3 regions of the Streptomyces sp. NPDC046866 genome follow, and region 2 is predicted to be linked to each of the others. Evidence: riboswitches for the same ligand, from Rfam matches in the RefSeq annotation. Region 2 holds a riboswitch; each other region holds the start of a gene.

Region 1 (7,170 bases), on a different contig from region 2:
GGCCCTCACCGTCCTCGGCGGCGGCGAGTCCTCCCGGCTGCACAACCGCCTGGTACGCCGCGACCAGACGGCCGTCGCCGCCAGCTTCGGCATGCTCCGCCTGGCCGGCGCCCCCTCCATGGGCTGGCTGGACGTGAAGACCTCCAGCGGTGTCGAGGTGCCCGCCATCGAGGCCGCCGTGGACGAGGAGCTCGCCCGGTTCGCCGCCGAGGGCCCGACGGCCGAGGAGATGGAGCGCGCCCAGGCGCAGCTGGAGCGCGAGTGGCTCGACCGGCTGAGCACCGTGGCCGGCCGCGCCGACGAACTGTGCCGCTTCGCCGTCCTCTTCGGCGACCCGCAGCTCGCCCTGACCGCCGTGCAGCGGGTCCTCGACATCACCGCCGAGGAGGTGCAGGCCGTGGCCGCGGCCCGGCTGCGCCCCGACAACCGCGCGGTGCTGGTGTACGAGCCCCTCGCGGCCGACGCCGCTGCCGATGACGACGCCGCGAACCAGAACGAGAACGAGGGGGCGGAGCAGTGAGCGACACCGCAGCCGTCACGATGACCTTCCACCCGCGGCCGCAGGCCGGCGAGGCCCGCCCCTGGGCCTTCCCGGCCCCCGAGCGCGGTGCGTTGCCCAACGGCATGACGGTGCTGCGCTGCCACCGCCCGGGCCAGCAGGTGGTCGCCGTCGAGGTCAACCTCGCCGCCCCGCTGGACGCCGAGCCCGAGGGCCTGGACGGCGTGGCGACCATCATGGCCCGGGCGCTGTCCGAGGGCACCGACAAGCACTCCGCCGAGGAGTTCGCCGCCGAGCTCGAGCGCTGCGGAGCCACCCTCGACGCCCACGCCGACCACCCCGGCCTGCGGGTCTCCCTGGAGGTCCCGGCCTCCCGGCTGCACAAGGCCCTGGGCCTGGTCGCCGAGGCGCTGCGGGCGCCGGCCTTCGCCGACAGCGAGGTCGACCGCCTGGTGCGCAACCGCCTCGACGAGATCCCGCACGAGCTGGCCAACCCGCAGCGCCGCGCCGCCAAGGAGCTCTCCCGCCAGCTCTTCCCGGCCTCCCTGCGCATGTCCCGGCCGCGCCAGGGCACCGAGGAGACCGTCGCCCGGATCGACTCCGCGGCCGTCCGCGCCTTCTACGAGGCCCACGTGCGCCCCGCCACGGCCACCGCCGTGGTCGTCGGCGACCTGACCGGCATCGACCTGGACGCCGTGCTGGCGGACACCCTGGGCGCCTGGACCGGCGACACCGCCGAGGCCCGCCCCGTGCCGCCGGTGACCGCCGACGACACCGGCCGGGTGGTCATCGTGGACCGGCCCGGCGCGGTCCAGACGCAGCTGCTCATCGGCCGGATCGGGCCGGACCGGCACGACAGCGTCTGGGCGGCTCAGGTGCTGGGCACGTACTGCCTGGGCGGCACCCTCACCTCGCGCCTGGACAAGGTGCTGCGCGAGGAGAAGGGGTACACCTACGGCGTGCGCGCGTTCGGCCAGGTGCTGCGCTCCACCGCCGACGGACGCGGGGCCTCGATGCTCGCCATCAGCGGCTCGGTGGACACCCCCAACACCGGCCCCGCGCTGGAGGACCTGTGGAAGGTGCTGCGCACCCTCGCCGAGGAGGGTCTGACCGATGCCGAACGGGACGTCGCCGTGCAGAACCTGGTCGGGGTGGCCCCGCTGAAGTTCGAGACGGCCGCCGCCGTCGCGGGCACGCTCGCCGACCAGGTCGAGCAGGAGCTGCCGGACGACTACCAGGCCCGGCTGTACGCCCAGTTGGCGAACACGGGCACCGTGGAGGCCACCACGGCGGTCGTCAAGGCCTTCCCGGTGGACCGCCTGGTCACCGTGCTCGTCGGTGACGCCTCGCAGATCGAGGAGCCGGTGCGCGCGCTGGGCATCGGAGAGGTGACCGTCGTCACCAACTGACCGGCGCCGCACGGTCGATGACCCGGTGGTGCGCCGCTGACGCGTCGGCGCACGGCGAAAGTCGAAGGGCCCCGATGGCTTGGCCATCGGGGCCCTTTATGTCCAATTGGCCCCAAGGTTGCTCGTATGGGATGTGGCGTACGCAACAAAACCGCGCGTCTGTTTGGCGATTGACTGATGATCCGCCTAGCGTCGGGCGTGCTGTCCGTCGGTTTGTACGCGCCGCACCCGCGGCACCGGGCAGCGATCGCCGAGTCCCCGTCAGGCGCGAGCCTGGGGAGCCGGGGACCCACAGTCCCTGGGGTGAATCGGGCCGCCTCGCCAGAGGGGCCCGTAGGAGACCTTCCTGCTCCGAACCCGTCAGCTAACCCGGTAGGCGAGAAGGAAGGAAAGGATCAGCCCCTCCATGGCCTTTGGCAGTCGTGCCGCCGGCAAGCACCGTGGTTCCAGCCGCCTGAGCCGCAAGACCGCCGGTTACGCCGGCGTCGCCGCCCTCGCCACGACCGGCGTGGTGGGCACTCTCGCAGCCCCGGCGTTCGCCGCTACGGACCACAAGCCCTCCATGGAGGACACCGGCCTGAACGCGGTCGTCACCGCAGAGGACCTCCAGGGCCAGATCGAGGCCCAGGCCGACGCCCAGCGCAACGCCGCGGAGGCCGCCGCCCTCAAGGCCAAGGCCGAGGCCGACGCCGCAGCCCGCGCCGCCGAGGCCAAGCAGAAGGCCGAGGAGAAGGCGAAGGCCGAGCGCGAGGCCGCCGAGCGCGCCGCCCGCGAGGAGGAGCGCAAGCGCCTCAACACCTTCGTCTCGCCGCTGGACGACACCTACATCAGCACCCAGTACCACGCCGGCGGCGGCATGTGGTCCTCCGGCAGCCACACCGGCATCGACTTCCACGCGGCCTCCGGCACCTCGGTCCACGCGGTCGGCGCCGGCACCGTGGTCGAGGCCGGCTGGGGCGGCGCGTACGGCAACAACGTCGTCATCCGCCACAACGACGGCACCTACACCCAGTACGGCCACATGTCCTCGCTGAGCGTCTCCGTCGGCGAGACGGTCACCCCGGGCCAGCAGATCGGCCTGTCGGGCTCCACCGGCAACTCCAGCGGCCCGCACCTGCACTTCGAGGCCCGCACCGGCGCCACGTACGGCTCGGACATCGACCCCGTCTCGTACCTGCGCAGCCACGGCGTCGACCTCTGACCCGACGCGGCGTCGAGCAGCCCCGCTGCACCGCTGCACCGCTTCGCACAGAACCCCGGCTCGCCGAGCCGGGGTTCTCGCGTTGCGGCTCAAAAGAGAAGCCGATTTCCGCCTGCGCTCGGAAAATTCCGCGTATTGCAATAGAGTCTCAGTACGATCCCGGTACGGCGGCGGCGAAGACGCCCGGGCAGCCGGAAAAGGCGGAGAAATGGGCGGAGGTCCGGTCTTGCGTATTCCCGCGCACGCGGTATGCACTGCAATCCGCGACGACATCGTCTCCGGGGCATTCCAACCGGGCGCGCGGCTGACCGAGGAGGTGCTGGCCCGCCGCTACGGCGTCTCCCGCGTCCCGGTCCGCGAGGCCCTGCGGACGCTGGAGTCCGAGGGGTTCGTGACCACCCGCCGGCATGCGGGCGCCTGCGTTGCGGAGCCGACCGAGCAGGAGGCCGCCGACCTGCTGGAGCTGCGGATGCTGCTGGAGCCGCTGGCTGCGACCCGGGCGGCCCGGCGCCGCACCGAGGCCCACCTCAAGGTGCTGCGCGGGCTGGTCAGGCTGGGACAGGAGCGGGCCCGCCAGGGCCAGGGCGAGGACCTGCGGGCCCTGGGGAGCTGGTTCCACGAGACGCTGGCGCAGGCCTCCGGCAGCCCCGGGCTGATCGCGCTGCTCGTCCAGATGCGGCACAAGGTCGCCTGGATGTACGCGGTGCAGGCGCCGCAGCGGCCCGTGGAGTGCTGGGCGGAGCACGGGGCGATCGTGGACGCGGTGGCGCGCGGCGACGCCGAGCGGGCGCGGGCGCTGACCGCCGGGCACGCGGACCGGACGGCGGGGGCCTACCGGCTGCGGGTGAGGACTTCGCAACGTGCCGTAAACATGGCGAGCGGCTCCCATTAACAGAACCCGCGTATGAAGGGGGATGCAAAGGGGCGGCGTATGTGCGCGGGCACCGGGTGCGCGCTTTTTGTGCACGTATTCCTTGTGCCTTTCTCCGCGCTCTTTCTTCGTGTCTTTTCGACGCCCCGGTCCTGAGGGGCAAACGACAGGAGCCGCGGCCACCGGAAATTCCCGGTGGCCGCGGCTCCTGTGGTTTCCCGCGCCGTCCGCGCGGGGGAACCCGAAGGGTCAGACCGTCTCAGGGAGCTCCTCGAGGCCCTCGGCGACCAGCTTCGCCAGGCGGTCCAGGGCCGCCTCGGCACCCTCGGCGTCGGACGCCAGGATGATCTCCTCGCCGCCCTGGGCGCCCAGGCCCAGCACCGCGAGCATGGACGCGGCGTTGACGGGGGTGCCGTCGGCCTTCGCGATGGTCACCGGGACCCCGGAAGCGGTCGTCGCCCGAACGAAGATCGAGGCGGGACGAGCGTGCAGGCCCTCGGCCCAGCCGACGTTGACGCGGCGCTCTGCCATGGTGATGCCCTTCAGGTTCTTACGGTTGTCTAGACCACTATCCCACAAGGTCCCGGGTGCTCCGACCGGCCTCCGGTCCGGGCCTCCCGAGGTGCCGACCACCCCAGCTTGCACCGATTCGCCCCGGCTTGCCGCCTCCGCCGCGCAGGAGCTCCCCGGCCCGCTCTGGCCTTAAGATCGCCGCATGACCACCGCGTCGGACCCCGCGTACCCGGCCCACTGGGAGGCCGACGTCGTCCTGCGCGACGGCGGCACCGCCCGCATCAGGCCCATCACCACCGAGGACGCCGGCCGGCTGGTCAGCTTCTACGAGCAGGTCTCCGACGAGTCGAAGTACTACCGCTTCTTCGCCCCGCACCCCCGGCTCTCCGAGCGCGACGTCCACCGCTTCACGCACCACGACTACGTCGACCGCGTCGGCCTCGCCGCGACCGTCGGCGAGGAGTTCATCGGCACCGTCCGCTACGACCGGATCGGCTCCGACGGCCGGCCCGCCTCCGGCCCCGCCGACGAGGCCGAGGTCGCCTTCCTCGTGCAGGACGCCCACCAGGGCCGCGGCGTCGCCTCCGCACTGCTGGAGCACATCGGCGCGGTGGCCCGCGAGCGCGGCATCCGCCGCTTCGCGGCCGAGGTGCTGCCCGCCAACACCAAGATGATCAAGGTGTTCACGGACGCCGGCTACCAGCAGAAGCGCACCTTCGAGGACGGCTCCGTCCACCTGACCCTCGACCTGGAGCCGACCGCCGAGTCCCTCGCGGTCCAGCGCGCCCGCGAACAGCGCGCCGAGGCCCGCTCCGTCCAGCGGCTGCTCGCCCCCGGCTCCGTCGCCGTCATCGGTGCCAGCCGCTCCGGCGGCGGCGTCGGCGCGGCGGCCCTGCGCAACCTCCGCGACAGCGGCTTCCGCGGCCACCTCTACGCCGTGAACGAGGCCCGCGCCCCCGGCATGGAAGGCGACCTGCTGGACGGCGTCCGCGCCTACCGCTCCCTCGCCGACATCGACGCCCCGGTCGACCTCGCCGTCGTCGCGGTCCCCGCCGAGCGGGTCCCGGAGGTCGTCGCCGCCTGCGGGGAGCACGGCGTACAGGGGCTCGTCGTCCTCTCCGCCGGGTACGGGGAGAGCGGCCGGGCCGGCCTCGACCGCCAGCGCGAACTGGTCCGCCAGGTGCGCTCGTACGGGATGCGGCTGATCGGGCCCAACGCCTTCGGCATCATCAACACCGCCCCGGAGGTGGCCCTCAACGCCTCCCTCGCGCCCTTCCCGGCTCCCGTCCGGGGCCGGATCGGGCTGTTCACCCAGTCCGGGGCGATCGGCATCTCCCTGCTGTCCGCCCTGCTCCGCCGCGGCGAGGGGCTGTCCTCCTTCGTCTCCGCCGGCAACCGCGCCGACGTCTCCGGCAACGACATCCTCCAGTACTGGTACGAGGACGAGGCCACCGACGTGGCCCTCATGTACCTCGAAACCCTCGGCAACCCGCGGAAGTTCACCCGCCTCGCGCGGCGCACCGCCGCGGTCAAGCCGGTCGTCGTCGCCAAGGGCGGCCGCCACACCCCGGCGGGCCACGTCGTGCCCGGGACCCGGCTGCCGGAGACCACGGTCTCCGCGCTCCTGCGCCAGGCGGGCGTGATCCGGGTCGACACCGTCACCGAACTGGTCGACGTCGGGCTGCTGCTGGCCTCGCAGCCGCTGCCCGCCGGGCCGCGCGTGGCGATCCTCGGCAACTCCGAGTCGCTCGGCTTCCTCACGTACGACGCCTGCCTCGCCCAGGGGCTGCGGCCCGGCGCCCCGCTCGACCTGACCACGGCCGCCTCCCCCGAGGACTTCGGGCAGGCACTGGCCGCGGCCCTGGCCTCCGACGCGCACGACGCCGTGGTCGTCACGGCGATCCCCTGGGTCAGCGAGCAGGCGGGCGCCGACGACCTGGCCGACGCCCTGCGGGACGCGGCGGCCGCGCATCCCGGCAAGCCCGTGGCGGTCGTCAACGTCGAGCTGGCCGAGCTCGTCGACGCCCTCGCCCGCGAGGACGTGCACATCCCCGCCTACCCCGCCGCCGAGCGGGCCGTGCGCGCCGTGGCCGAAGCCGTCCGCTACGCCCAGTGGCGGCGGGCCAACGCCGACGCCGGCCACGTGCCCGAGTACGACGACATCGACGAGGCCGGGGCCGCCGCGCAGCTCGCCCGCCTCCTCGCCGCAGCCGACAGCGCCGCGGAGGCCGGCCCCGGCCCCGGCGCAGCGGCCGCCCTCGGCGCCCCCGCCGGACTCGCCGCCCGCGCCGGCCGCCCGGGCCCCGGCGCCGGGCTCGGCGACGGGGTGCTCACCCTGCCCGACGCCGACGCCGCCGAGCTGCTCGCCCGCTACGGGATCCGGGTCCTGCCCACGCTGCCCGCGCCCACCCCCGACGCCGCGGTCCGGGCCGCGGAGGCCCTCGGCTACCCGGTCGCCCTCAAGACCACCGCCCCGCACCTGCGCCACCGCGCGGACCTCGGCGGCGTACGCCTGGACCTGACGACCGAGGCCGAACTGCGCCGCTCGTACGACGAGCTCACCGACCTCCTCGGGACCCCGGCCGAGCTGCTGCCCGTCGTCCAGGCCATGGTGCCCCGCGGCGTCGACACCGTCGTGCGCTCCGTGATCGACCCGGCCGCCGGCGCCGTCCTCTCC
Region 2 (7,170 bases):
CCCCCGAGCGGCACGTCCTGCTGCGCACGGGCATGGGCCCGCGCGCAGCCGAGCGGGCCGTGGGCCGGGCGCTGGCCGAGCCGGCCCTGCGCGGGGCCGCCGTCCTGGCCACCGGGTTCTGCGCCGGGCTGGTCCCGGGCATGCACCCCGGCGACCTCGTCGTCGCCGAGGAGACCCGCGACCCGCGCGGCACCGTCGCCTGCGCGGGGACGGCCCTGCTCGCCGAGGCGCTGGCCCGGGCCGCCCCGGGCCGCACCGTGCACACCGGCGCCCTGACCGGATCCGACCACGTCGTCCGCGGCCAGGAGCGCGCGCAGCTGCGGGCCGGCGGCGCCATCGCGGTCGACATGGAGTCCGCGGCCACCCTGTGGGCCGCCACCCGGGCCGGGCCGCCCGGGCCGCACCGCCCGGTTGCGGCCGTCCGGGTGGTCGTCGACGCTCCGGAGCACGAGCTCGTCCGTATCGGCACGGTCCGCGGTGGAATATCGGCCTTCCGCGTACTGCGTGCCGTGATGCCCGCTTTTCATGACTGGCACCGTTCTTTGCTGCTCCCCAGGAGGTGAGCCAGATGGCCATGCCGCTGCGACAGTCCATCAGGGTCGGGACCTATCTGCTCGAACAAAAGCTCCGCAAGCGGGAGAAGTTCCCGCTGATCGTCGAGCTCGAGCCGCTCTACGCCTGCAACCTGGCCTGCGAGGGCTGCGGGAAGATCCAGCACCCGGCCGGCGTGCTCAAGCAGCGCATGCCGGTGGCCCAGGCGGTCGGCGCCGTCCTGGAATCCGGCGCGCCCATGGTGTCCATCGCGGGCGGCGAGCCGCTGATGCACCCGCAGATCGACGAGATCGTCCGGCAGTTGGTGGCCCGGCGCAAGTACGTCTTCCTCTGCACCAACGCCCTGCTGCTCCGCAAGAAGATCGAGAAGTTCACCCCCTCGCCCTACTTCGCGTTCGCCGTGCACATCGACGGACTGCGCGAGCGGCACGACGAGTCGGTCGCCAAGGAAGGCGTCTTCGACGAGGCGGTCGCGGCCATCAAGGAGGCCAAGCGGCGCGGGTTCCGGGTGACCACCAACTCCACCTTCTTCAATACCGACACCCCGCAGACCGTCATCGAGGTGCTCAACTACCTCAACGACGACCTCAAGGTCGACGAAATGATGATCTCGCCCGCCTACGCCTACGAAAAGGCACCCGACCAGGAGCACTTCCTCGGCGTCGAACAGACCAGGGACCTCTTCCGGAAGGCCTTCGCGGGCGGGAACCGGCGCCGCTGGAGGCTCAACCACTCCCCGCTCTTCCTGGATTTCCTCGAGGGCAAGGCCGATTTCCCGTGCACCGCCTGGGCCATTCCGAATTACTCGCTCTTCGGCTGGCAGCGCCCCTGCTATCTGATGAGCGACGGATACGTGCCCACGTACCGCGAGCTCATCGAGGAGACCGACTGGAACGCCTACGGCCGCGGGAAGGACCCGCGCTGCGCGAACTGCATGGCGCACTGCGGCTACGAGCCCACCGCCGTCCTCGCCACCATGGGATCGCTGAAGGAGTCCCTGCGCGCGGCGCGGGAGACCATCGGCGGCAGCAGGGACGCCTCGTCGTGAGCGCCCCCGCCAGCCCGCCGCAGGGCCGCCCGGAGTTCGACCTGAAGTCCCTGCTGGCCGAGCGCGGGGCGGAGCGCTACGAGCTCCACGCCCGCCACCTCAACCCCCAGCTGCCCCGGATGCTGCACACCATCGGCTTCGACAAGGTCTACGAGCGGGCCGAGGGCGCCCACTTCTGGGACGCCGACGGCAACGACTACCTGGACATGCTGGCCGGGTTCGGGGTGATGGGCCTGGGTCGCCACCATCCCGTCGTCCGCCGCGCCCTGCACGACGTCCTCGACGCCGATCTCGCCGACCTGACCCGCTTCGACTGCCCGCCGCTGCCCGGGCTGCTGGCCGAGAGGCTGCTCGCGCACAGCCCCCACCTGGAGCGGGTCTTCTTCGGCAACAGCGGCACCGAGGCCGTGGAGACCGCCCTGAAGTTCGCCCGGTACGCCACCGGGCGGCCCAGGATCCTCTACTGCGACCACGCCTTCCACGGGCTGACCACCGGGTCCCTCTCGGTCAACGGGGAGAGCGGGTTCCGCGACGGCTTCGCCCCGCTCCTGCCCGACACCCGGATCCCGCTCGGCGACCTGGGCGCGCTGGAGCGCGAGCTGCGGCGCGGGGACGTCGCCGCGTTCGTCGTCGAGCCGATCCAGGGCAAGGGCGTGCACGCGGCCCCGCCCGGGTTCCTCGCGGCGGCGCAGGAGTGCCTGCGCCGGCACAAGGCGCTGCTGATCGCCGACGAGGTCCAGACCGGCCTGGGGCGGACCGGCGATTTCTATGCGTACCAGCACGAGCCGGGCGTGGAGCCGGACCTGGTGTGCGTGGCCAAGGCCCTGTCGGGGGGCTACGTCCCCGTCGGCGCGACCCTGGGCCGGGAGTGGATCTTCCGGAAGGTCTACTCGTCCATGGACCGGGTGCTGGTGCACTCCGCCAGCTTCGGCTCCAACGCGCAGGCCATGGCGGCCGGGCTCGCGGTGCTCTCCGTCATGGAGGACGAGGGGATCGTCGCCCGCGCCCGAACCATGGGCGACCTGCTGCGCGGGCGCCTCGCGGCGCTCGTGGACGAGTACGAGCTGCTGCACGAGGTGCGCGGGCGCGGCCTGATGGTCGGCATCGAGTTCGGCCGGCCCGCCTCGCTGCGGCTGCGCAGCCGGTGGACGATGCTCCAGGCGGCCCGCAAGGGCCTGTTCGCGCAGATGGTCGTGGTGCCCCTGCTGCAGAAGCACCGGATCCTGACCCAGGTCTCGGGGGACCACCTGGAGGTGATCAAACTGATTCCGCCGCTGGTCGTGGACGAGTCCGACATCGACCGGTTCGTCGTGGCGTTCCGCGCGGTCATGGACGAGGCCCACGGCGGCGGGGGACTCATGTGGGACTTCGGCAGGACCCTGGTGAAGCAGGCCGTCGGCGGCGGCTGACGGCCCGCGGCCGGGTCGGGCGGTCGGGTCGCCGCGGCCCGGCGGCTCACCTCCACGGTGTGGGCGACGGCCTCGGCGGGGCGGCGCTAGTGGAGGAGCTGCTCGCGCAGGCGGGCGCGGGTTGCGGGGGCGAGGCGCAGGCCCTCGGCCAGGTAGCGCTCGGCCCCGCCCCAGCGCTCGTCGATGGCGTCGAAGGCCGCGTCGAGGTAGGCGGTGCGGGCGTCGAAGAGCGGCGCGAGCAGCTCCATCACCTCCGGGGAGCGGGCCTCGGGCGCACCGCTGCTGCGGCGCACCCGGTAGCGGCGGTGGGGGGCGTTCGACTCCAGGTAGTCCGCGGTGATGGCCTCGCGCTCCACCCCGAGGGCGAGCAGGGTGACGGCGATCGACAGGCCCGCCCGGTCCTTCCCGGCCGCGCAGTGCATGAGCGCCGGGACGCTGTCGTCGGCGAGGGCGTGCAGGACCCGGCTGTGCTCGGCGGTGCGCTCCAGCACCATCGCGCGGTACGCCTTCGTCATCCGGGCGGCGGCCTTCCCGTCGCCGAGGATCCCGCGGAGCTGTTCGACGTCGCCGTCGCGGACGATCGTCCAGAAGTCCTTGCCGGCGGCCGGGTCGGACAGCGGGATGTTGACGTTGCGCACGCCCGGCAGCTCGACGTCGGGGCCCTCCAGGGCCTGGTCCACCTCGTTGCGGAAGTCGAAGACGGTGTGGAGCCCGAGGGAGGCGAGGAATTCTGCATCGGTTTCGGTGGCATGTGCGAGATGTCCGCTTCGGAAGAGTCGTCCCGGCCTGACCCGTCGTCCGTCGGTGGTCGGCAGCCCTCCCACGTCGCGGAAGTTGCGCACTCCGGACAGTTCGGGCTCCGGTATCCGGTGCGCCGACGGGGGCGGGGGTATCTGCTGGGTCACGGGAGCTCCTCCGACAGGGTCGTGGTGTCCGAATTGCACTGCTTGGGCCCAACTTGCCGTTCGCGGTGGCCAGATCGGGCGCAACGGGCGTGAGCCAGATCATACGGTGACCGTGAGTGCCTGATCGCCGATTCCGAATGGCCCGGCCGTAAAGGCCGTTGGCTCCGGGGAATGGACGGAGGGTGACCGGGAATTCTGCCGGCCGCCCCTTTCTGTGAATCCGTCAGGAATTCACGGCTTGTTCCGCGAGGCCGAACTCGATTACCTTCGCGATCGATCCGGATGGACCGCCTGATCCTGCCGCCGTCCGGAAAACCGACCCGACCATTCATGCGCGGCAGGAGCGGGGGAACCAGGTAGGCCGCTGCTCTCTTTTGGATCTCCTCCATACGGAGCAGCTCGGGGTGAAGCCGTACACGCGCCGCTCGCGTCCGTGTCCGGCCGGACATCTCCAGTCCGAACCCGACAGCTCACCTCGCAGGCGACGGAGAGGAATGCGCCATGCCGGCACAGGGCAAGCACCGCCGTCCCAAGTCCCCCTCGACAGCCCGGCGTCTCGCCTTCGCCGGCACCGGTGGCGCCGCCCTCGCCCTGCCGCTGATCGGCGCCGCCGGCGCCCACGCGGCCGCGCCGGCCGCTGCGCCCGCCACCGCCCCGCAGGTCCCGTTGCCGGTGTCGCTGCGGACCGCCCAGCCGGCCGCTGCCGCGCAGGGCGCCGACCGGGCCGCCCCGTCCGTCTACACGGTCGTGCCGGGCGACTGCCTCTCCACCATCGCCGCCGACCGCCACCTGCCCGGCGGCTGGGAGCGGCTGTACGCCGACAACCGCGAGGCCGTCGGCACCGACCCGTCGCTGATCCACCCCGGCTTGAAGCTGACCCTCGGTGCGAAGGCCGACGCCGCTGCGACCGACGCCGCTGCGACCGACGCCGCTGCGACCGACGCCGCCGCGGCCGACGCCCCGGCCGCGGCCCCGGCCCGGAAGCCCGCCGCCGCGCAAGCGGCCGCGCCGAAGGAGAAGGCCCCGGCGCCCGCCGCCGACCGGGACGCCCCGGCGGCCGCGCCCGCCGGGAAGGCCCCGCAGGCCGCCGCCCCCGCCGCCGCCTTCGTCGCCCCCGTCGGCGGCGGTATCTCCACCCCGTACAAGACCCCCGGCGCCATGTGGTCCAGCGGCTACCACACCGGCGTCGACTTCATCGCGAGCTCCGGCACCACCGTCAAGGCGGTCGGTGCGGGCACCGTCGTCTCCGCCGGCTGGGGCGGCGCGTACGGCAACGAGGTCGTCATCCGGCACGCCGACGGCAAGTACTCCCAGTACGGCCACCTCTCCCAGCTGTCCGTCTCCGTCGGCCAGAGCGTCACCGCGGGCCAGCAGATCGGCCTCTCCGGCTCCACCGGCAACTCCACCGGACCGCACCTGCACTTCGAGGTCCGCACGGGCCCCGCGTACGGCTCGGACATCGACCCGCTGGCCTACCTCCGCTCGAAGGGCGTCAGCATCTGACCGCCGCTGTGGAGGCGTGAGACCCGCGTGGGGCCGGGACCCGAGGGGGGCCCCGGCCTCACGCGCTGTTATTCCGCACCTGCCCGGTGGTATAGATCACGGTCCGTCAACCCCTTCCTACGGTGGCGTAGGTCACGATCCGGGGTGGAGGATATGGTCCCGTGGCAGCGACGACGATGACAGAGACGACGAAGAAGTACGACAGGACCATCGGCTCGTACGCGGCGATCGGGGACAGCTTCACCGAGGGCGTGGGGGACCCGGGACCCGGGGGGAACTTCGTCGGCTGGGCGGACCGCCTGGCCGTACTCCTGGCCGACCAGCGCCCGGAAGGCGAGTTCCGGTACGCGAACCTCGCCGTGCGGGGGCGCCTCCTCGACCAGATCGTGGCCGAACAGGTCCCGCGGGCCAAGGAGCTCGCGCCGGACCTGGTGACCTTCTGCGCAGGCGGCAACGACATCATCCGGCCCGGCAGCGACCCGGACGCCGTGGCGGAGCGGTTCGAGGCGGCCGTCGCCGACCTCGCCGGCTCCGTCGGCCAGGTCATGATCACCACTGGCTTCGACACCCGCGGCGTGCCCGTCCTCAAGCACCTGCGGGGCAAGGTGGCGACGTACAGCGCGCACGTGCGCGCCATCGCCGACCGGTACGACTGCCCGGTCCTCGACCTCTGGTCGCTGAAGTCCGTCCAGGACCGGCGGGCTTGGGACGACGACCGGCTCCACCTGTCGCCCGAGGGCCACACCCGGGTCGCCCTGCGCGCCGCCCAGGTGCTCGGGCTCCGGGTGCCGGCCGACCCCGACCAGCCGTGGCCGCCGCAGCAGCCCCGCGGCTCGGTGGACGTGACCCGCGGCAACATCCAGTGGGCCCGCGAGCACCTGGTGCCGTGGATCGGGCGCCGGCTGCGCGGGGAGTCCTCCGGGGACCACGTCGAGGCGAAGCGGCCCGACCTGCTCCCGCTGTAGCCCTCCGGCCCCCTCACGCGGCGGCCGGCTCCTGCCTCCGCAGGCCTTGTACGGGCCGTCGTGGAGCCGTGGGCAGTGGAGCGGACCGTACGATGCGGAATCCTTCGGGGCCGCGAGGCGTTGGGATGGTGGCGGGCCGGGCGAGATCCCGGCCTGCTCCCGTCCACCCCACCTCCCAGGAGGCGCCTTGACCGGCTCCCTTCCCCTGCGTCCCCGGCTGCGCGCCCTGCGCCCCGAAGCCTTCGGGGCGGATCCGTCCGGCGCACGGCTGGAACGCATCCGGCGCTCGCCGAACTTCGCCGACGGCGTGTTCCAGAACCCGGTGGGGGCCCGGACCAGGCCTTCCGGCTCCATGCTGGAGTTCGCGAAGACCTACTTCCGCAAGGAGCAGCGGATCCGGCGCAGCCCCGCCGCGTCCGTCCCCGTCTACCCCACGACGCTCGCCGAGCTCGCGAAGCCGCCGGTGAGCGGGCTGCGCCTGACCTGGATGGGGCACTCCAGCGTCCTCGCCGAGATCGACGGGCGCCGGGTGCTGTTCGACCCCGTGTGGGGCGAGCGCTGCTCCCCCTTCCCCTTCGCCGGGCCCCGGCGGCTGCACCCCGTACCCGTGCCGCTGGCCTCGCTCGGGCCGGTCGACGCGGTCGTGATCTCGCACGACCACTACGACCACCTCGACCTGCCCACCGTCAAGCAGCTCGCCGGCACGGACACCGTCTTCGCCGTCCCCCTCGGCGTCGGCGCGCACCTGGAGCACTGGGGCGTGTCCGCCGACCGGCTGCGCGAGCTCG
Region 3 (7,170 bases), on a different contig from region 2:
TCGACCAGCTCGCCGGTGGCCGGGTCGCAGTCGGCGACGAGCAGGCGGATGGAGTTCGTACCGCAGTCGATGCCGGCGACCCGGGTCATGCGTCGCCCTCCGCGTCCTTCTTCTCGCCGCAGGGGGTGACGCAGGGGCCCTTGGCCCACCACTCGGGCAGCATGGCCAGGGCCTCGTCGCCGAACGGGTTCACGCCCGGGCCGGCGGCCAGCGAGTGGCCGACCAGCACGTGCAGGCACTTGACCCGGTCGGGCATGCCGCCGGCGCTCGGGAAGCCCTGGAGCACCTCGATGGCGTCGCGGCGCCGGATGTAGTCCTCGTGCGCGGCGCGGTAGGCGGCGGCGAGCTCGGGGTCCTCGGCGAGGCGCGCCTGCATCTCCTTCATCACGCCGTTGGCCTCCAGCGTGCCGATCGCGGAGGCCGCACGCGGGCAGGTCAGGTAGTAGAGGGTGGGGAACGGCGTGCCGTCGGGGAGGCGGGGGGCGGTCTCCACCACGTCCGGCTGACCGCACGGGCAGCGGTGGGCGATGGCGCGCAGCCCGCGCGGCGGGCGTCCGAGCTGCTGCTCGAACGCCTCGATGTCCGCGTCGGTCGGCTCGGTCCGGTCGGTCTGGGGCGGGGGCGTCTGCATGCCTGGAAGGAGTCTCTTCGTTCTCGTGGATGGGTGCTGCTCGTACTGCTCGTGCTGCTCTTACTGCTCTTACTGCTCGTGCGCTCGTGCTGCTCGTCCGCTGCCGAGTCGGTCGCGGCTCAGCCGCCGGGGCGGTCGGCCTTGTCCACGCCGTCCCAGACGTTGGAGTACCAGGGCCGGTCGGACCCGGCCCGGCCGGTGCGGCGGTGCTCCGCCGCCTCGGCGCCGGGATCGTTCATGATGTAGCCGATCTCGCCCGGCCGCACGAAGTGCAGGTGCTTGCGCGCCTGCTGCTCCGCATAGGCGTTGTCCTGCCAGCGGGCCTTCTCGTCGCGCAGGCGTTCGAGGCGCTTGCTCGCCGCCGCGGCGGCCCGCTGCTGCTCCGCGATCTCCGAGCGCTGGGAGACGTACTGGCGCATCGGGTACGCCAGGGCGACGACCAGCGTACAGAGGACGAGCACGAGCAGGGCGGCCCGGCCGGTGAGCCGGCTGCGGCGGACCTGGCGGCGGCTCTGCGAGCGGTAGACGTGGGCGGCGGTCCGCTCGCCGAGCTGCCTCAGCCTGGTCGCGGTGGAGAAGGTGGAGAACCGATCCCGGTTCCCGGCCATTGCTCCCGCCTCCCCTCTGTCCGTACTACGCAATACGTCCCCGCACACGGTACGGGACCGAGTGCGGGGACGTACGGAGGCTCAGGGACCGTCAGCCCTTGAAGCGGGGGAACGCGCTGCGGCCCGCGTACACCGCGGCGTCGTCGAGGATCTCCTCGATGCGCAGCAGCTGGTTGTACTTGGCGACGCGCTCGGAGCGGGCCGGGGCGCCGGTCTTGATCTGGCCGCAGTTGGTGGCGACGGCGAGGTCGGCGATGGTGACGTCCTCGGTCTCACCGGAGCGGTGCGACATCATGCACTTGAAGCCGTTGCGCTGGGCGAGCTCGACGGCGTCCAGGGTCTCGGTCAGCGAGCCGATCTGGTTGACCTTGACGAGCAGGGCGTTGGCGGTGCCCTCCTCGATGCCGCGGGCGAGGCGCTCGGGGTTGGTGACGAACAGGTCGTCGCCGACGAGCTGGACCTTGGCGCCGAGCTTCTCGGTGATGACCTTCCAGCCGGCCCAGTCGTCCTCGAACAGCGGGTCCTCGATGGAGACGAGCGGGTACGCGGAGACGAGCTCCTCGTAGTACTCGGTCATCTCGGCGGCCGAGCGGGCCTGGCCCTCGAAGTTGTACTTGCCGTCCTTGTAGAACTCGGACGCGGCGACGTCGAGCGCGAGCGCGATGTCCTTGCCCGGGGTGTAGCCGGCCTGCTTGATGGCCTCGAGGATGAGGTCCAGGGCCTCGCGGTTGGAGCCGAGGTTCGGGGCGAAGCCGCCCTCGTCGCCCAGACCGGTGGACAGGCCCTTGCCCTTCAGCACGGACTTGAGGGTGTGGTAGACCTCGGTGCCCCAGCGCAGGGCCTCGGAGAAGGACTCCGCGCCGATCGGCGCGATCATGAACTCCTGGATGTCCACGTTGGAGTCGGCGTGCGAGCCGCCGTTGAGGATGTTCATCATCGGAACGGGCAGCAGGTGCGCGTTCGGGCCGCCGAGGTAGCGGAAGAGCGGCAGGTCCGAGGCCTCGGACGCGGCGTGCGCGACGGCGAGGGAGACGCCGAGGATGGCGTTGGCGCCGAGCGAGCCCTTGTTGTCGGTGGCGTCCAGGTCGAACATGGCCTGGTCGATCAGGCGCTGCTCGGTGGCGTCGTAGCCGACGAGCTCCGGGCCGATCTGCTCGATGACCGCGAGGACGGCCTTCTCGACACCCTTGCCCTGGTAACGGTTGGGGTCACCGTCACGGAGCTCGATGGCCTCGAAGGCACCGGTGGAGGCGCCGGACGGAACAGCAGCACGGCCGGTGCTGCCGTCGTCGAGGCCCACCTCGACCTCGACCGTGGGGTTGCCTCGGGAGTCCAGGATTTCCCGGGCTACGACGACGTCGATGGACGGCACGAGCATCTCCTTCTGGGATGTGACGCTGGGTGTGCGGTGGCGGGTACGGCCGTGGGATGGCCTTGCCGCCTAGAGCCTAACCGGCTCCCGGCAGTCGGCTGGCCGACCGCCCGGGTCCTGGGACGAAAAAGAGCCCGAATACCCCGCTTCCGGGACATAGGACCCCTGGTTTCGGGGCCTCCGGCCGCCGGCGGGCAGCTGTCGCACGGCGTCCGCCCGCCGGCGGACGCGCCGCCGCCCGGCGCGTGAGGGGTACGCGCCGGGCGGCGGGGTGTGCGCGTGCCGTCACGGCACGCGCGGGAGGTGCGGGGGGGGTCAGCTGAGCTTCAGCATCTGGCCCGGGTAGATCAGGTCGGCGTCCGAGACGATGTCCTTGTTCAGCTCGAACAGCTTCTGCCAGCCGCCCTTGACGCCGTTGGCGTCGGCGATGGAGCCCAGGGTGTCGCCGGACTTGACCTCGTAGGAGCCGTTGCCGGTCTTGATGGCCGCAGAGTCGCCGCGCTCGGAGCGGGTCACCGGCGCCTCGGAGCGCGGGGTCTCCTTCTTCGGCTGGGTCTTCGGCGTCTCGGCCTTCTGGGTCTCGGTCTTCTTCGTCTCGGTCTTCGGCGTCTGCTTCGGGGTGCTCGTGGAGCCGCCGCCGGAGTACGCGGAGTTCGACAGGCCCTTGCCGCAGACCGGCCAGGCGCCCTTGCCCTGGCCCTTGAGGACCTTCTCGGCGATGGCTATCTGCTGCGCCTTGGAGGCCTGGTTGGCCTGCGGGGCGTAGGACTTGCCGCCGTACGCGGCCCAGGTGGAGGCGGAGAACTGGAGGCCGCCGTAGTAGCCGTTGCCCGTGTTGATGGACCAGTTGCCGCCGGACTCGCACTGCGCGACGCGGTCCCACTCGGAGGCGGTGGCGGCGGACGCGGAGCCGGCGGTCATCAGCGGGGCCGCGACGGCGACACCGGCGACACCGGCGAGCGTGACGATGCGCGTGGTCCGCTCGATGGCGGTGGCGCGGCGGTGCTTGCCCTTGCCGGAAAGCAGCATGGAGTTCTCCTCACCGACGCCTGCGAGGTGAGCTGTCGGGTTCGGGCGGATGAGTTGCCCGGCCGCGCACGTGGCGCGTCTTCACCCCTAGCCGGTGGCGACCGTCTTCGAACGGTCGTTCCCGGCGCCTTCGTTGGTTCCCCCGCTCCTGCCTTCGGCGCGTGACGCGACGTGTGTTCCCCCCGGCCGCCGGCAGGATTCGGCGGTGCGGTCGAAGGGGCCCGCGGTGGCGGGCGATTCAGAAGGTAGACAGGTCCCCCGCCGATGTTCAACGAGGAACTTCGGCGGGGGAGGGCCCCTACTTGCGCTCCCCGCAAGGGCGTTTGCGCAGGTGAGAGGGTGGTTTGCCCAAGGTTGCGGACAGGACACGCCAGTTGACCGGAAGAGACGCATGTCTCATTTGAACGAACCGGGCATACGACGCTTTCCGGGTGCCCGAAGTGCCGTTATAGCTACCTTAGATCCAGGTTCTGGCCCGGCTTGATCAGGTTGGCGTCACCGCCGATGACCTGCTCGTTGGCGTGGTACAGGGCGCTCCAGCCGCCCTTGACCCCCTTGGCGTCCGCGATGGTGGCGAGGCTGTCGCCCTCCTTCACGGTGTACGAGGGGGCCGGGGTCTCCACGGCGGGCGCACCGCGGTGCTTGCCGGTGGCGGAGGTGTCCGGTATGGCGGCCGGGTCGGCGGAGGCGCCCGGGGCGGGCGCGGCCGAGGGGGCGGACGGGGTGGCGCCCGGGGCCGTCGGCGCCCCCGGGTTGGCCGGGTCGGCCGGGTTCACCGGGGCGGTCGGGTCCGCCGGGTTCACCGGGGCGGTGGGCGCCGTACCGGGCGCGGTCGGCGTCGTGGGCGCGGTCGGGGTGCCCGGGGTGCCCGGCAGCGGCGTCTGGGCCGGCACGTCCGGGTCGGGCATGACGGGCAGGCCGCTCACGGGTGCCTGCGGCGCGGGCGGGAGGGTGAAGGTGGGCCCGGGGGTCGGGGCGCCGAAGTCGGTGGCCCGGCCGCCGTTGCCGCCGGCCGGGACCTTCTCGTCCGGGCGGCTCGGGCTGGCGCCGACGGCGCGGTGGTCGCCGGCGGCGCCCGGGTCCACGTCCGCCGCGGGGGCGTCCTTGGTCAGCCCGGCCGAGGCCGCGCAGTTCTGCCAGGCCTCGGGGCCCCGGTCGCCGAGCACGCGCTCGGCTACCGCGATCTGCTGGGACCGGCTGGCCAGGTCGGGCCGCTCGGCAAACTCCAGGCCGCCCGCGCTCTGCCACTGCTCCTGGGTGAACGCCAGCCCGCCGTACGCACCGCTGCCGGTGTTGGCGCTCCAGGTGCCCCCGCTCTCGCACTCGGCGACCTTGTCCCACGTCGAGGCGTCGGCCGCGCTCGCGCCGGTGGCGGCGAGCAGTGGCAGGGCCAGCGCGGAGCCCGTGACTCCGGCGGTGACGACAATCGCGGGTACCTGGCGGGGGCGTCTGTGGCGGCCGTTCCCGGAACGCATGTGATGCACCTTTCGCATAACGGCTGGGTAACGGCAGAACCTAGCGGCCTTCGAACGATTGTCACAAGTTGAGCAAGGAGTTGACTTTGTCTCAGAAAACGTTCAGTTGTTTCGGGGTGTGAAGCGCACGGGAAGCGTGCGCAGGCCACGCATGATCAGACCTCCGCGCCAACGCAGGTCAGTTGACGGAACGGCGAGTTCCAGATCCGGCAGACGCGTCAGCAAAGTCGCAAGCGCCGTCTGTCCTTCGAGTCGGGCGAGCGGAGCGCCCAGGCAGTAGTGGATCCCGTGGCCGTAGCCGAGGTGCTGGTTGTCGGCGCGCGAGAGGTCGAGGGTGTCGGGGTCGGCGAACCGCGCCGGGTCGCGGTCGGCGGCGGCGAGGACCACCAGCACCGGGTCGCCGACCGCGATGTCCTGTCCGCCGAGCGTCAGCGGACGGGTGGCGAAGCGCCAGGTGGCGAGCTCGACGGGGCCGTCGTAGCGCAGCAGCTCCTCCACGCCGGTCTGCAGCAGCCCGCGCTCGCCGGCGGCGAGGGAGGCCTGGAGCCGTGTGCGCTGCTCCGGGTTCTTGAAGAGGGAGTGGACGCCGTTGCCGATGAGGTTCACGGTGGTCTCGAAACCCGCGAAGAGCAGGATGAACGCCATGGCGGTGGCCTCGGCCTCGGTGAGGTGGTCGCCGTGGTCGCTCGCCCGGATCAGGTCCGAGATCAGGTCATTGCCCAGATCATCCCTTTTGCGGTGGATGAGTTCGCCGAGGTACGTGCGCATCTGCTTGACGGAGCGGGCCACTCCGCCACGCGGGCCGCCGCCGTGCCGGATCATCATCCCGGCCCAGTCGCGGAAGTCGTCCTGGTCCTCGCGCGGCACCCCGAGCATCTCGCAGATGGCGTAGATCGGCAGCGGGAAGGCGAACTCGTGGATGAGGTCCGCCTCGCCCCGCCCGGCGAAGCCGTCGATGAGGTGGTCGGTCAGCTCCTGCACCCGCGGTGTGAACTCCGCCACCCTGCGCGGCGTGAACGCCTTCGACACCAGGCGCCGCAGCCGGGTGTGGTCCGGGGGGTCGATGTTCAGCAGGTGCGTCATCAGCTCCGCCTTGCGCTCCCCCGGGATCCCGGTCTTGCCCTTGGCGTGCGCCGGCTCCGCGTGGTGCGCCGGGTTCTTGCTGAGCCGCTGGTCGGCGAGGGCCTGGCGGGCATCGGCGTACCGGGTCACCAGCCAGGCCTCGACCCCGCTGGGCAGCCGGGTGCGGTGGACCGGCGCGTGCTCGCGCAGCCAGGCGTACGCGGGATAGGGGTCGGTCGCGAACTCCCAGTCGAACAGGGTCGGGGCCGGGGCGGCCGGGGCGTCTGCGGCAGCGGGGTCTTCGGGGGCGGCGGGGGTCGGCTCGTGCACGGGTCGACGGTATCCCGGGCGGCGCACGGCACCCCTTATGGGGGTTCGCCACGGCTGTCCGCAGATCGGCCGTCACTTGACGCCGCGACGGACGCCGCTCCTCCTTTCGGACCTGTGGACGTGAGGATCTTGAAGAGCAGCTTCGCGGTGGTGGAGAGACGGGCCGAGCACGCGGTCAAGTACTTCCACTCCCACCTCTTCTGGCACCACCCCGCGATCCGCGCGCTCTTCCCGCCCTCCGCCGAGGACATGCAGCGCCAGCGGGACCGGCTCTTCGCCGCCCTCACCCACGTCGTCGCCCACCTGGAGCACGAGGGCCTGGCCTCCTACCTCCACGACCTCGGCCGCGACCACCGCAAGTTCCTCGCCGGCCCCGAGCACTACGCCGCCGTGGGCGCCAGCCTGCTCGCCGCCCTCGCCGAAGCCTCCGGCAGCGCCTGGACCCCCTAGGTGGAAAAGGCCTGGTCGCAGGCATACCCCTGACCAGCGTGAACAACGCTGCGGGTCAATACACCTAGGCGTCGAGGCCCTCGGCGGCGCGGATCGCGTCGCGGTAGGCGCGGGCCGCGGCGCGCAGCGCCGTCTCGGGGTCCACGCCCTCCGCCTCCGCGCGCGCCGCCAGCCGCAGCAGCTCGTACCCGATGCCCTCGCCGCCCGGCAGCT

The links. Region 2 has a riboswitch for cyclic di-AMP ahead of AB0953_RS05640 (LysM peptidoglycan-binding domain-containing M23 family metallopeptidase). Riboswitches for the same ligand answer to the same signal wherever they lie in the genome.
Positions count from the first base shown of each region.
Region 1: another riboswitch for cyclic di-AMP. It lies ahead of AB0953_RS23565 (M23 family metallopeptidase); the one in region 2 lies ahead of AB0953_RS05640 (LysM peptidoglycan-binding domain-containing M23 family metallopeptidase).
Region 3: another riboswitch for cyclic di-AMP. It lies ahead of AB0953_RS10415 (transglycosylase family protein); the one in region 2 lies ahead of AB0953_RS05640 (LysM peptidoglycan-binding domain-containing M23 family metallopeptidase).

Region 1 is NZ_JBEYXN010000017.1:80,513-87,682, forward strand. Features, by position in the region: gene AB0953_RS23555 (pitrilysin family protein) at 1-520, shown strand, start outside; gene AB0953_RS23560 (pitrilysin family protein) at 541-1,908, shown strand; cyclic di-AMP (ydaO/yuaA leader) riboswitch at 2,147-2,301, shown strand; gene AB0953_RS23565 (M23 family metallopeptidase) at 2,315-3,109, shown strand; gene AB0953_RS23570 (GntR family transcriptional regulator) at 3,336-4,001, shown strand; gene AB0953_RS23575 (HPr family phosphocarrier protein) at 4,230-4,511, opposite strand; gene AB0953_RS23580 (GNAT family N-acetyltransferase) at 4,696-7,170, shown strand, end outside.
Region 2 is NZ_JBEYXN010000002.1:496,915-504,084, reverse strand. Features, by position in the region: gene AB0953_RS05660 (1-hydroxy-2-methyl-2-butenyl 4-diphosphate reductase) at 1-563, shown strand, start outside; gene hpnH (adenosyl-hopene transferase HpnH) at 569-1,600, shown strand; gene AB0953_RS05650 (aspartate aminotransferase family protein) at 1,597-3,009, shown strand; gene AB0953_RS05645 (tyrosine-protein phosphatase) at 3,096-3,914, opposite strand; cyclic di-AMP (ydaO/yuaA leader) riboswitch at 4,226-4,411, shown strand; gene AB0953_RS05640 (LysM peptidoglycan-binding domain-containing M23 family metallopeptidase) at 4,416-5,417, shown strand; gene AB0953_RS05635 (SGNH/GDSL hydrolase family protein) at 5,594-6,382, shown strand; gene AB0953_RS05630 (MBL fold metallo-hydrolase) at 6,570-7,170, shown strand, end outside.
Region 3 is NZ_JBEYXN010000005.1:56,689-63,858, forward strand. Features, by position in the region: gene AB0953_RS10395 (Ppx/GppA phosphatase family protein) at 1-89, opposite strand, end outside; gene AB0953_RS10400 (DUF501 domain-containing protein) at 86-631, opposite strand; gene AB0953_RS10405 (septum formation initiator family protein) at 751-1,239, opposite strand; gene eno (phosphopyruvate hydratase) at 1,331-2,617, opposite strand; gene AB0953_RS10415 (transglycosylase family protein) at 2,927-3,640, opposite strand; cyclic di-AMP (ydaO/yuaA leader) riboswitch at 3,643-3,810, opposite strand; gene AB0953_RS10420 (transglycosylase family protein) at 4,093-5,115, opposite strand; gene AB0953_RS10425 (cytochrome P450) at 5,218-6,435, opposite strand; gene AB0953_RS10430 (globin domain-containing protein) at 6,628-6,957, shown strand; gene AB0953_RS10435 (nucleoside triphosphate pyrophosphohydrolase) at 7,022-7,170, opposite strand, start outside.